DNA from 2 places in the Halalkalibacter sp. HAAS-P013 genome. Region 1 is predicted to be linked to the other one. Evidence: riboswitches for the same ligand, from Rfam matches in the RefSeq annotation. Region 1 holds a riboswitch; the other holds the start of a gene.
The links. A riboswitch is a leader RNA that binds a small molecule or an ion and turns the genes downstream of it on or off. The one in region 1 is predicted to bind cyclic di-AMP.
Positions count from the first base shown of each region.

Region 1 (4,434 bases):
AAATCATGGAAAGACGATATTAATGCTTTCATGAAGTCGCTAAACAACTCCATTGAATTACGATTAACGTGGGAACCTATAGACAAAACAGATAAAAATTCTGAGGACCATTTAACTACTACAAAATTAGTGGAGCTCTTAGGAAGAGACTTTGGTACCTTGAAAGATATTGATATCGAAGCCTTGAGTAAGCACTTTATGAGTAAAATAGCCTTAGCGAAAGAACGATTAGACAAAAAAAACAATAAAGACGACTTAGAAAACCTGGAACAAGCCTTAAAGCAAGTACTGGATTATCGCGATTGGTACAAGTTTAAAATACTGTATACCCTAGAGGGTCAAAAGGAAAAAACATTGGATGAGAAGAACCTCAACATCCTAAGTGGTGGAGAGAAAGCGATGGCTATTTATATTCCATTATTCTCTGCTGCTTATTCTAAGTACAGTGCTTCTTCGCCGGATGCTCCTTATATCATTGCCTTAGATGAAGCATTTGCAGGGGTGGATGAAGAAAACATATCTGAAATGTTCTCTTTGATGGAGAGGTTAGGTTTTAATTATATTCTCACATCACAAGCGTTGTGGGCAGATTATCCTACCGTTTCAGGAATCAACATCTTTCGTTTAAGCTATGATAAGGTAGCGAGGTTCGTGTGTTCTGAGCCTTGGAGATGGGACGGAAAAACACTGGAAATTAATGAGGAAGTTTTAATCAGTAAAGGTGTCTTGATAGATGAAGATGACAAGTTGAGCGGAGACCCGATTCAAGATTCGTTGTTTGATTCGGTTAGAACATAGGGGGTATGGTGGTGATGGATAAAGGTTTTATAAGGGAAGTAGAAGAGTATTTTGGGAGGAAGGCGTTTTCTCGCCTTTTCTCTCTTTTTAAAAGCAAAATAGAGTCTTTGGGATATGTAAGCGGGTCTGTGAAAATAGCCCCTTCGGATGAGGAAAGGACCGCAATCGAATCGTGGATGGGGATAGCTTATGGTGGAAAAACAATTACCATTTCTTTATCAAAGTTTGAAAATAGATTGATTGGTTCAAAGTTCGAGGAAATTACATTATACGAGATAGTTGAGTTAATAACGAAAGAATCTATTATACCAAAAAAAGAAAGAGAACGTCGGGAAGAAGAAAAGAAAAATGCGTTCTTCAGGAAGTTAAGGGAAGGGTATCATCATCCTTACGCGCAAGTAGTTGTTAGAAGAATACTAGAAAAGGAAAAGGGCTCCTCTAGTTTTATTGCTTTATATAATGAGCAAGAATACGATTCAATTGAAGTGATACTAAGAGCAATATCAAATTTACCGCCGGATGGGGAATTTGAAAAGTTGCCTTTATTTGCGGAAAGAATCACAGGGAATCCCCATTTTTTTGATAAAAATAAGAAGCTTTATCAGGCGATTGAGATGGTGCTTTGCGAAAAAGAAGACCGAGATTACCGAAGCAATTTAAATGCGGAAGACGAAGCGAATTTGTTGGCAATGGTAGGCTTAGAAAAGGATGACTTGCACAGTTTTGTGACTTGTTATGGGCTTGTGGCTTTTAGGGAAGATGCAATGTTGCAACAGTGGTATTGGGCAAATCAAGAAGAATCTGTTCAAAATATTCCTTTGCGTGCTTTGCGTCATATTGATACAGTAAAGCCGGTAATAGGAAAGAAAGTATTTGTCTTAGAGAATAGCGGGGTGTACTCCAGCATTTTAGATAAAATAGATGGAGTGTATCCTATCGTCTGTACGCATGGGAATTTTAAACTCTCTGGAATGTTGCTATTAGACAAGTTAATTAAATGCGGTGCGGAGATTTACTATTCTGGTGATATCGATGTGAACGGTATAGCAATTGCAAAGTATTTAAAAAGTAAATACAAAGAAAGTGTTCGTATATGGAGAATGGGCTTGGACGAGTATCGAAAAAGTGCTTCAAAGGTACCTTTGACCAATGCGGGGCTAGAACGACTAAACTTAGATGAAAGTGATGAGTTTTATGAAGTTGTTAACGAGATGCAACATTTAAAGGTAGCAGGATACCAAGAGCCACTACTAGATTTGTTTGTATTTGATATTACGGAAGGAATTAATGAAAAGGTATAAAAATCAAAATATCCGAAACTTTTAAGGTGTTATCCAACTGGGGTAGCATTTTTTTCTAGCATGTAAAAGATATAAGGGTTTTTTTTCCCTTTTTCATGTTTTATTATGTGTTGGAATATGTTACAAGGATTTTCCAAAAAAGTGGAGACGGTAATCGTATGAAAAATCATCAAGATAACATCCCATTATCTTTATAAAATTTAGTATTTGGGACGAATCAAAAAATTTTATTAAAAAAGGAGATACAAATGGAAACTGAAATTGAATCACCCTTAATCTATCTATTAGAAAAAAATTGATACGTCACTCAGAAAGAATATATTGACAAGAATATAAAAGAGGAGTAAATTCTCTTTTATAAATAAATACAATTTCAACCTTTTATTCGCTTAATCTTTTTTAGAGCGGGGGAACCATTTTTGGTGGTTAAAAACCACCTTTGGGGTGAATCTTACTAAGTAAGAGGGGATACTCTCAGTCCCTAATCCGACAGCTAACCTCGTCAGCGTTATTCTTGGAGAGAAGGGTCTTTTTTAGACCATTATTTGTGATGGTCTTTTTTTATTTGGGAAAAGGAGTGGAAACAATGGCAGAAAAAAAGAAGCAATTTGCAGTTATAGGCTTAGGGCGCTTTGGGGGAAGTGTTTGCAAAGAGTTATATAGAATGGGGCATCAAGTGTTAGCCATTGATAACAATGATACTAAGGTTAACGAATTTGCATCCCATTCTACTCATGCGGTGATAGCCAATGCAACAGATGAAAAATCATTACAATCTCTTGGCATTCGCAATTTTGAGTATGTGATTGTAGCCATTGGTGATGACATTCAATCGAGTATACTGACTACCCTCGTATTAAAAGAAATGGAAGTTGAAAATGTCTGGGTGAAAGCACAAAACGTTTACCACCACAAGGTTCTTGATAAAATTGGAGCAGACCGGATTATTCATCCTGAACAAGATATGGGCATTCGTATCGCACAACATATAGTTTCTGAAAAAATTGTCGATTATATCGAATTATCAGATGAATATAGTATTGTGGAGCTGCTTGCAACAAGAAAAATACATAATTCAACACTTATCGATTTAGATGTTCGTGCTAAGTTTGGATGTACAATTTTGGCAATTAAACGTGGTGAGGATATTAATGTATCTCCAATGCCAGATGATACGATTTATGAAAAAGATATACTTATTGTCATTGGACACAAAGCCGACTTAAAACGGTTTGAAGAAGAAGGGATGTAACGATGTTAGATAGAAGAGGTTTTTTACATCGAAACATTCAAATGTCACCTCCGCAGATATTGGCATTAAGTTTTTTTATAGCAATTGTAATTGGTACTTTATTATTAAAGTTGCCTATTGCAACAGCAGAACCAATTAGATGGTTAGATGCTTTATTTACTGCTACTTCAGCAACAACAGTAACTGGTCTTGTTGTACTAGATACGGGGCTGGATTTTACGGTTTTCGGACAAGTTGTTATTATGATTCTTATCCAAATTGGTGGATTAGGGTTGATGACTTTTGCTGTATTAATTGTTGTTGTCTTAGGGAAAAAAATTGGCTTAAAAGAGCGAATGTTGGTACAAGAAGCATTTAATCAAACATCTATAGGTGGTGTCATTCGCCTTGTTAAAATATTATTTATTTTTGCTATCTCAATGGAATTTATAGCAGTAATCTTGTTATCTATGCGTTGGGTCCCAGAGTATGGTTGGGCATTTGGAATATATACAAGTGTTTTCCATACGATTTCTGCATTCAATAATGCTGGATTTTCGTTGTGGTCTGATAGTTTGATGGGTTATGTTGGAGACCCCGTTGTTAATATTCTAATTACTTTTTTATTTATCACAGGTGGTATTGGATTTACTGTTTTATCTGATTTATGGCATACAAAAGTATTTCATCGTTTATCGTTACATACTAAATTAATGCTTACAGGGACTCTAGTTATAAATGTTGTTGCAATGTTATTGATATTTACGCTTGAATACACAAATCCTGCTACGCTCGGCACTCTAGAAATGGGAGAAAAACTATGGGCATCCTATTTTCAAGCTGTTACACCGAGAACAGCTGGCTTTAATTCGTTGGACATTGGTAGTATGAATCCAGGCTCGATAGTTTTTATCTTGCTTTTAATGTTTATTGGAGCAGGGAGTGCTTCAACAGGTAGTGGGATTAAACTTACAACTTTTATTGTAATTGTGATGGCGGTTGTAACGTTTTTAAGAGGAAGAAACGAAACGGTAGTGTTTGAGCGAACAATTAAAAACCAGATGATAATTCGTTCGTTAGCAATTGTTGTTATTAGTTTATTTG
Region 1 covers NZ_JBWQTU010000035.1:12,756-17,189, forward strand. Annotated here, with positions in the region: gene AC1FXP_RS22905 (TIGR02680 family protein) at 1-798, shown strand, start outside; gene AC1FXP_RS22910 (TIGR02679 domain-containing protein) at 813-2,099, shown strand; cyclic di-AMP (ydaO/yuaA leader) riboswitch at 2,476-2,622, shown strand; gene AC1FXP_RS22915 (potassium channel family protein) at 2,686-3,351, shown strand; gene AC1FXP_RS22920 (TrkH family potassium uptake protein) at 3,354-4,434, shown strand, end outside.

Region 2 (4,434 bases), on a different contig from region 1:
CCAAATAGTTTAATAGAACTTTTTCCGCGAGCAAAGGTATAAATAGTCAAAATGACGATAGCGAAAGTAGTGGTTCGAATTCCCCCTCCTACACTACTCGGCGATGCCCCAATAAACATTAGGGCGCTCAAAAATAACTGTGTAGGAATATAAAATTCTGCTATGTCCATTGTTGCTAATCCACCATTTCTAGTAGTTACAGATTGAAATAGAGCATAAAAAAACGTCTCATGCCATGATTTATCAAGGAAGAAATGATTCCTTTCTAATAAAAGGATTCCAAGAAACCCAACCAGAATCAGTAACCCAAACGTTGTTGTTGTTAACTTTGTATAAAGCGAAAAGCGCTTAGTAAATGGTCTTTCTTTTGCCGTCAGGAATTCTTTTAATTCAATTAGAACAGGGAAGCCAATGGCACCTAGCACTAATAAAATTATATTTACAAATTGTACAAAATAATCATGGGCAAAGGGCTCTAAGGAGCTTCCTGTAATGTCAAAGCCAGCATTGGTTGTTGCACTTACGGATGCAAAGAAACCTTGAATAAATGCTTCTTGCCAAGTAGGGAAATATTGTAGAAAGTGGATACTAAGAATGAGTGCCCCGATAGCCTCAATCGCTAGAATCATGAACAAAATCTGTTTCATGACCATAACCAATCCTGCCATTTCTCCGCGGTTTTGATCGGTCATGATCAATTGTCTTTCTCGTAATCCAATCTTTCGACGAAAGAGCATCCAGACAAATGTTCCTAATGTCATAATTCCAATTCCACCAAATTGTAGTACAAAAGCTAGAATAAAGGTACCTGGCACACTAAAGGTTTCTGCGGTCGAAACAACCGTTAGTCCTGTTACACTTACTGCACTCACAGCAGTGAAGAGAGCTTCTATAAACCCCCATTGCGTTCCAGAATTTCGTGCAATTGGTAAGCTAAATAAAGCCATTGCAACAATTACAGCAACAACGTAATACAAAACAATAATCTGAACAGCTGAAAGATGACTTAAATGCTCTTTTATTTTAGCCATATATAAAACCTTCTTTGGTATATTATTTACTTCATGTTTTTTCCTTATCTACAATCCTTCATCTTCAAAACGTTTTAAGTCATTCTTATGTCCAATGACAATGAGAAGGTCCTTTTCAATAATGACCTCATCTGGCAGTGGTGAAACATTTACATCCTCACCACGTTTAATAGCGAGAATGGTACACCCATACTTAGCTCGTATATTCAAATCAATAAGCGATTTATTATGAATTTTACTTGTTGCTAATAATTCAACGATGCTATACTCATTTGATAATTCAATATAGTCTACAATTTTCTCTGAGGTTAGATGTTGGGCAATCCGAATGCCCATATCGTGTTCTGGGTGGATAATTCGGTCAGCACCTATCTTTTCTAGAACTTTATGGTGATAAACATTTTGCGCTTTTACCCATACATTCGGTAGATTCAATTCTTTTAACACAAGTGTTGTTAGTATACTGGTTTGTATATCATCACCGATCGCTACAACTACATATTCAAAGTTTCTGATCCCTAAGGAAAGTAAAGCTTTTTCATCTGCAGAATTTGCTATAACAGCGTGTGTTGCATATTGGGAAAATTCAGTAACCTTTGCTTCATTGATGTCAATCGCTAACACTTGATGGCCCATCCTAAATAATTCTTTACAAATGCTACCACCAAAACGTCCTAACCCAATAACAGCGAATTGTTTCTTTTTATCTGCCAATCCAAACTTCTCCTTTTTTCTCCAAATAAAAAAGACCATCACAAAGAATGGTCCCAAAAGAACCTTCTCTTTTATAACGCTTACGAGGTTAGCTGTCGGATTAGGGACTAAGAGTATCCCCTCTTACTAAGTAAGATTCACCCCAAGATGGAAATGATCCATCCAAAAATGGTTCCCCCGCTCAAAATGATTAAGCGAATAAAGGTTTTATATAAATTTTAACTATTAGTGAATTTACTCCTCTTTATGGAACATGTCAATACATATTTTTTTAACGAACTTCCATGATTTTTACATAGGCTTCCTTACTACAAATGACATAAAGTTCTGCCTCAGTAGGAATTCGCTCTTCCAATTTAGCGAGGATGTTAAAGTCATTTCTATCAGAGATTAAATTTGCTCCAAGCTTTTTTAAATCATCAAAAGCATCATTATACGTCTTCCACATTTGCTTTTTCTTTATTTTTCGTATGTCAACGCCACTTCTTCTACTTAGAAGTTCCATAATCAGTTTACTTGATCCTTTATCAACAGCAGCTTTAGCCATAAGGTCAGATAATGCTTCATCTGCAATAATAAATTCATCAACATTTGCATGCTCGAAATTTGAGATGTATTTTTCTTTGAGAATCTCTACAATAGTATAAATTTCTTTATTCATTTCTATAGCATAACTCTCAATAGATGAGACGATTAACAATGATTGTCCATCTGCTGTGACAGGGTTATACTCCCTATCTCTCGTGAAAATTAAAACAGCTTTTGCTTCAAGGATATTAGCCTTTTCTAACGAATCAATAACTAGAATTTTGGCATAATCATCTATTTACATTATCTCATTCATTGTATGCTTTGCCTTATTCGTCCAGCCGATGATGATATAATGATTCTTACCTTTATATCTCAATTTCCCTTCCTCCTTTAACTTGCGGTATATACCGAAACCTTCAACAATTTTTCCAATGACAATCCCAATTAAACCGATCCCGACTAAATATAAAAAAGTCCAAAAATACGCCCGATTGTGGTTTCTGGCACAAAGTCTCCATACCCTGTTGTTGTGACGGTTGTCATAACATACCAAAACCCAATAAAAGGGGTAACAAAAATCTCTGGTTCTAACCAATGCATGAAGAAGGCGCTAATTATTAAGAAGAGGACTGTTGTTAACAGAAGGGTTAACTTTTTTATTCTGACCGTCATTTTCATGATTTCAAATATAAACAGCATTTAATAACCTCCTTTAGCAATTACAATTTTTTTATATTTCCCTGTCTAATCTAATAATATAAAGATAACAACTTTAAGACAGGGAAGAATTAAATTCATCCCTTATAGGTGTTGGAATAGGAAAAGGTTTGAGAGATTTTACTCTAAATAATAATTTGTGAAATGTTACAATTAAAGTAGCGGAGGTGTTAGTGAAATAAAAAGGGAACCCACGACTAACGAGAGTTCCCTGAATTTTTGTTATAAAATCAAAAATATTATTTAACATAGCTTACTTTTAATTACAACATCTAACATCTTTAAAAGATTGAGTTTATTTTGGAAAACTCAATGATTAAAGATGAAATTTATTTTTGATAATACAATAAAAGTATCCAACAACTGGATGCTTTTATTGGCATCTCCATATCCTCTTCACGAAAGAATGTGTGATTTCCGATAACTTCAACCTTACTCGTTTATAAATAAGATTAGCCCGATATTTATTCCTTGGTTAAAATGGTTCTTTTACTTTAAACCCTATTCATACAAATTAAAAGAAGGACGACCTGATTCTCGCGATCACCCTTCTTATTAATAATTCTAGTTAACCCTTCCCTTGACTCTGCTTATAAAACTCATGAAACAGTTTCATTAACGCTCTTTTTTCAATTCTAGATACATAACTACGTGATATACCAAGCTCTTTCGCGATCTCACGCTGGGTGCGTTCTTCCTCCAAGTTTAAGCCGAAGCGCCCCACAATGACTTCTTTTTCACGCTCATCTAAGACATGGATAAACTTATAAATCTGCGTCTTCTCCATATTCGTTTGGATGACATCAACGATATCTTCGCCTTCCTCTTGAAGAACATCAATCAACGTGATTTCATTTCCTTCTTTATCGGTCCCAATCGGATCGTGCAGGGAAACATCCTTCTTAACCTTCTTTAAGGCTCGTAAGTGCATAAGAATTTCTATTCTAATGTCAGAAGAGGAGCGTCTTTTTAAAAGCCTCATTCAGCTACATTATGGGGTTTTGGGAAGAAATTTATAACCAAAAACAGGTATGGGTTTTAACTGTTTTTAAACAATAGAAGAGAACATGATTTACGGACAAATATAGTAGTTCTAATTTAAGCATAGTTAACTTTAAACTTAACATTAGAAAAGCATTGGATTTAATCCAATGCTTTTTGTGAATCCATTTTAATCTCAAGCTCCCGTTACTTTAATTAGTTCACATAGTTAAATAAATTTTATTTTAGGCCCAGTATGGTTGTACTACCATGAAAATAACTTCTAGCCGTAGAATCAGTATAGACAAAGTATACTTATTTTAATTCTCGGTGGTGTATCTGTGGTTTTAAAATACATGAACGACTGTGCAGCAAATGAGTTTGTTTTGGTAGTTGTACTTCTTCAATATAAGCATCCGTTCGTTGAAGAAAAAAGCGATCTTTTTTGATCGCTCTTTTC
Region 2 covers NZ_JBWQTU010000009.1:44,398-48,831, forward strand. Annotated here, with positions in the region: gene AC1FXP_RS13350 (TrkH family potassium uptake protein) at 1-1,031, opposite strand, end outside; gene AC1FXP_RS13355 (potassium channel family protein) at 1,080-1,784, opposite strand; cyclic di-AMP (ydaO/yuaA leader) riboswitch at 1,807-1,952, opposite strand; gene AC1FXP_RS13360 (hypothetical protein) at 2,017-2,445, opposite strand; gene AC1FXP_RS13365 (ion channel) at 2,736-2,975, opposite strand; partial or broken gene AC1FXP_RS13370 (sigma-70 family RNA polymerase sigma factor) at 3,562-3,942, opposite strand.
Region 2: another riboswitch for cyclic di-AMP. It lies ahead of AC1FXP_RS13355 (potassium channel family protein); the one in region 1 lies ahead of AC1FXP_RS22915 (potassium channel family protein).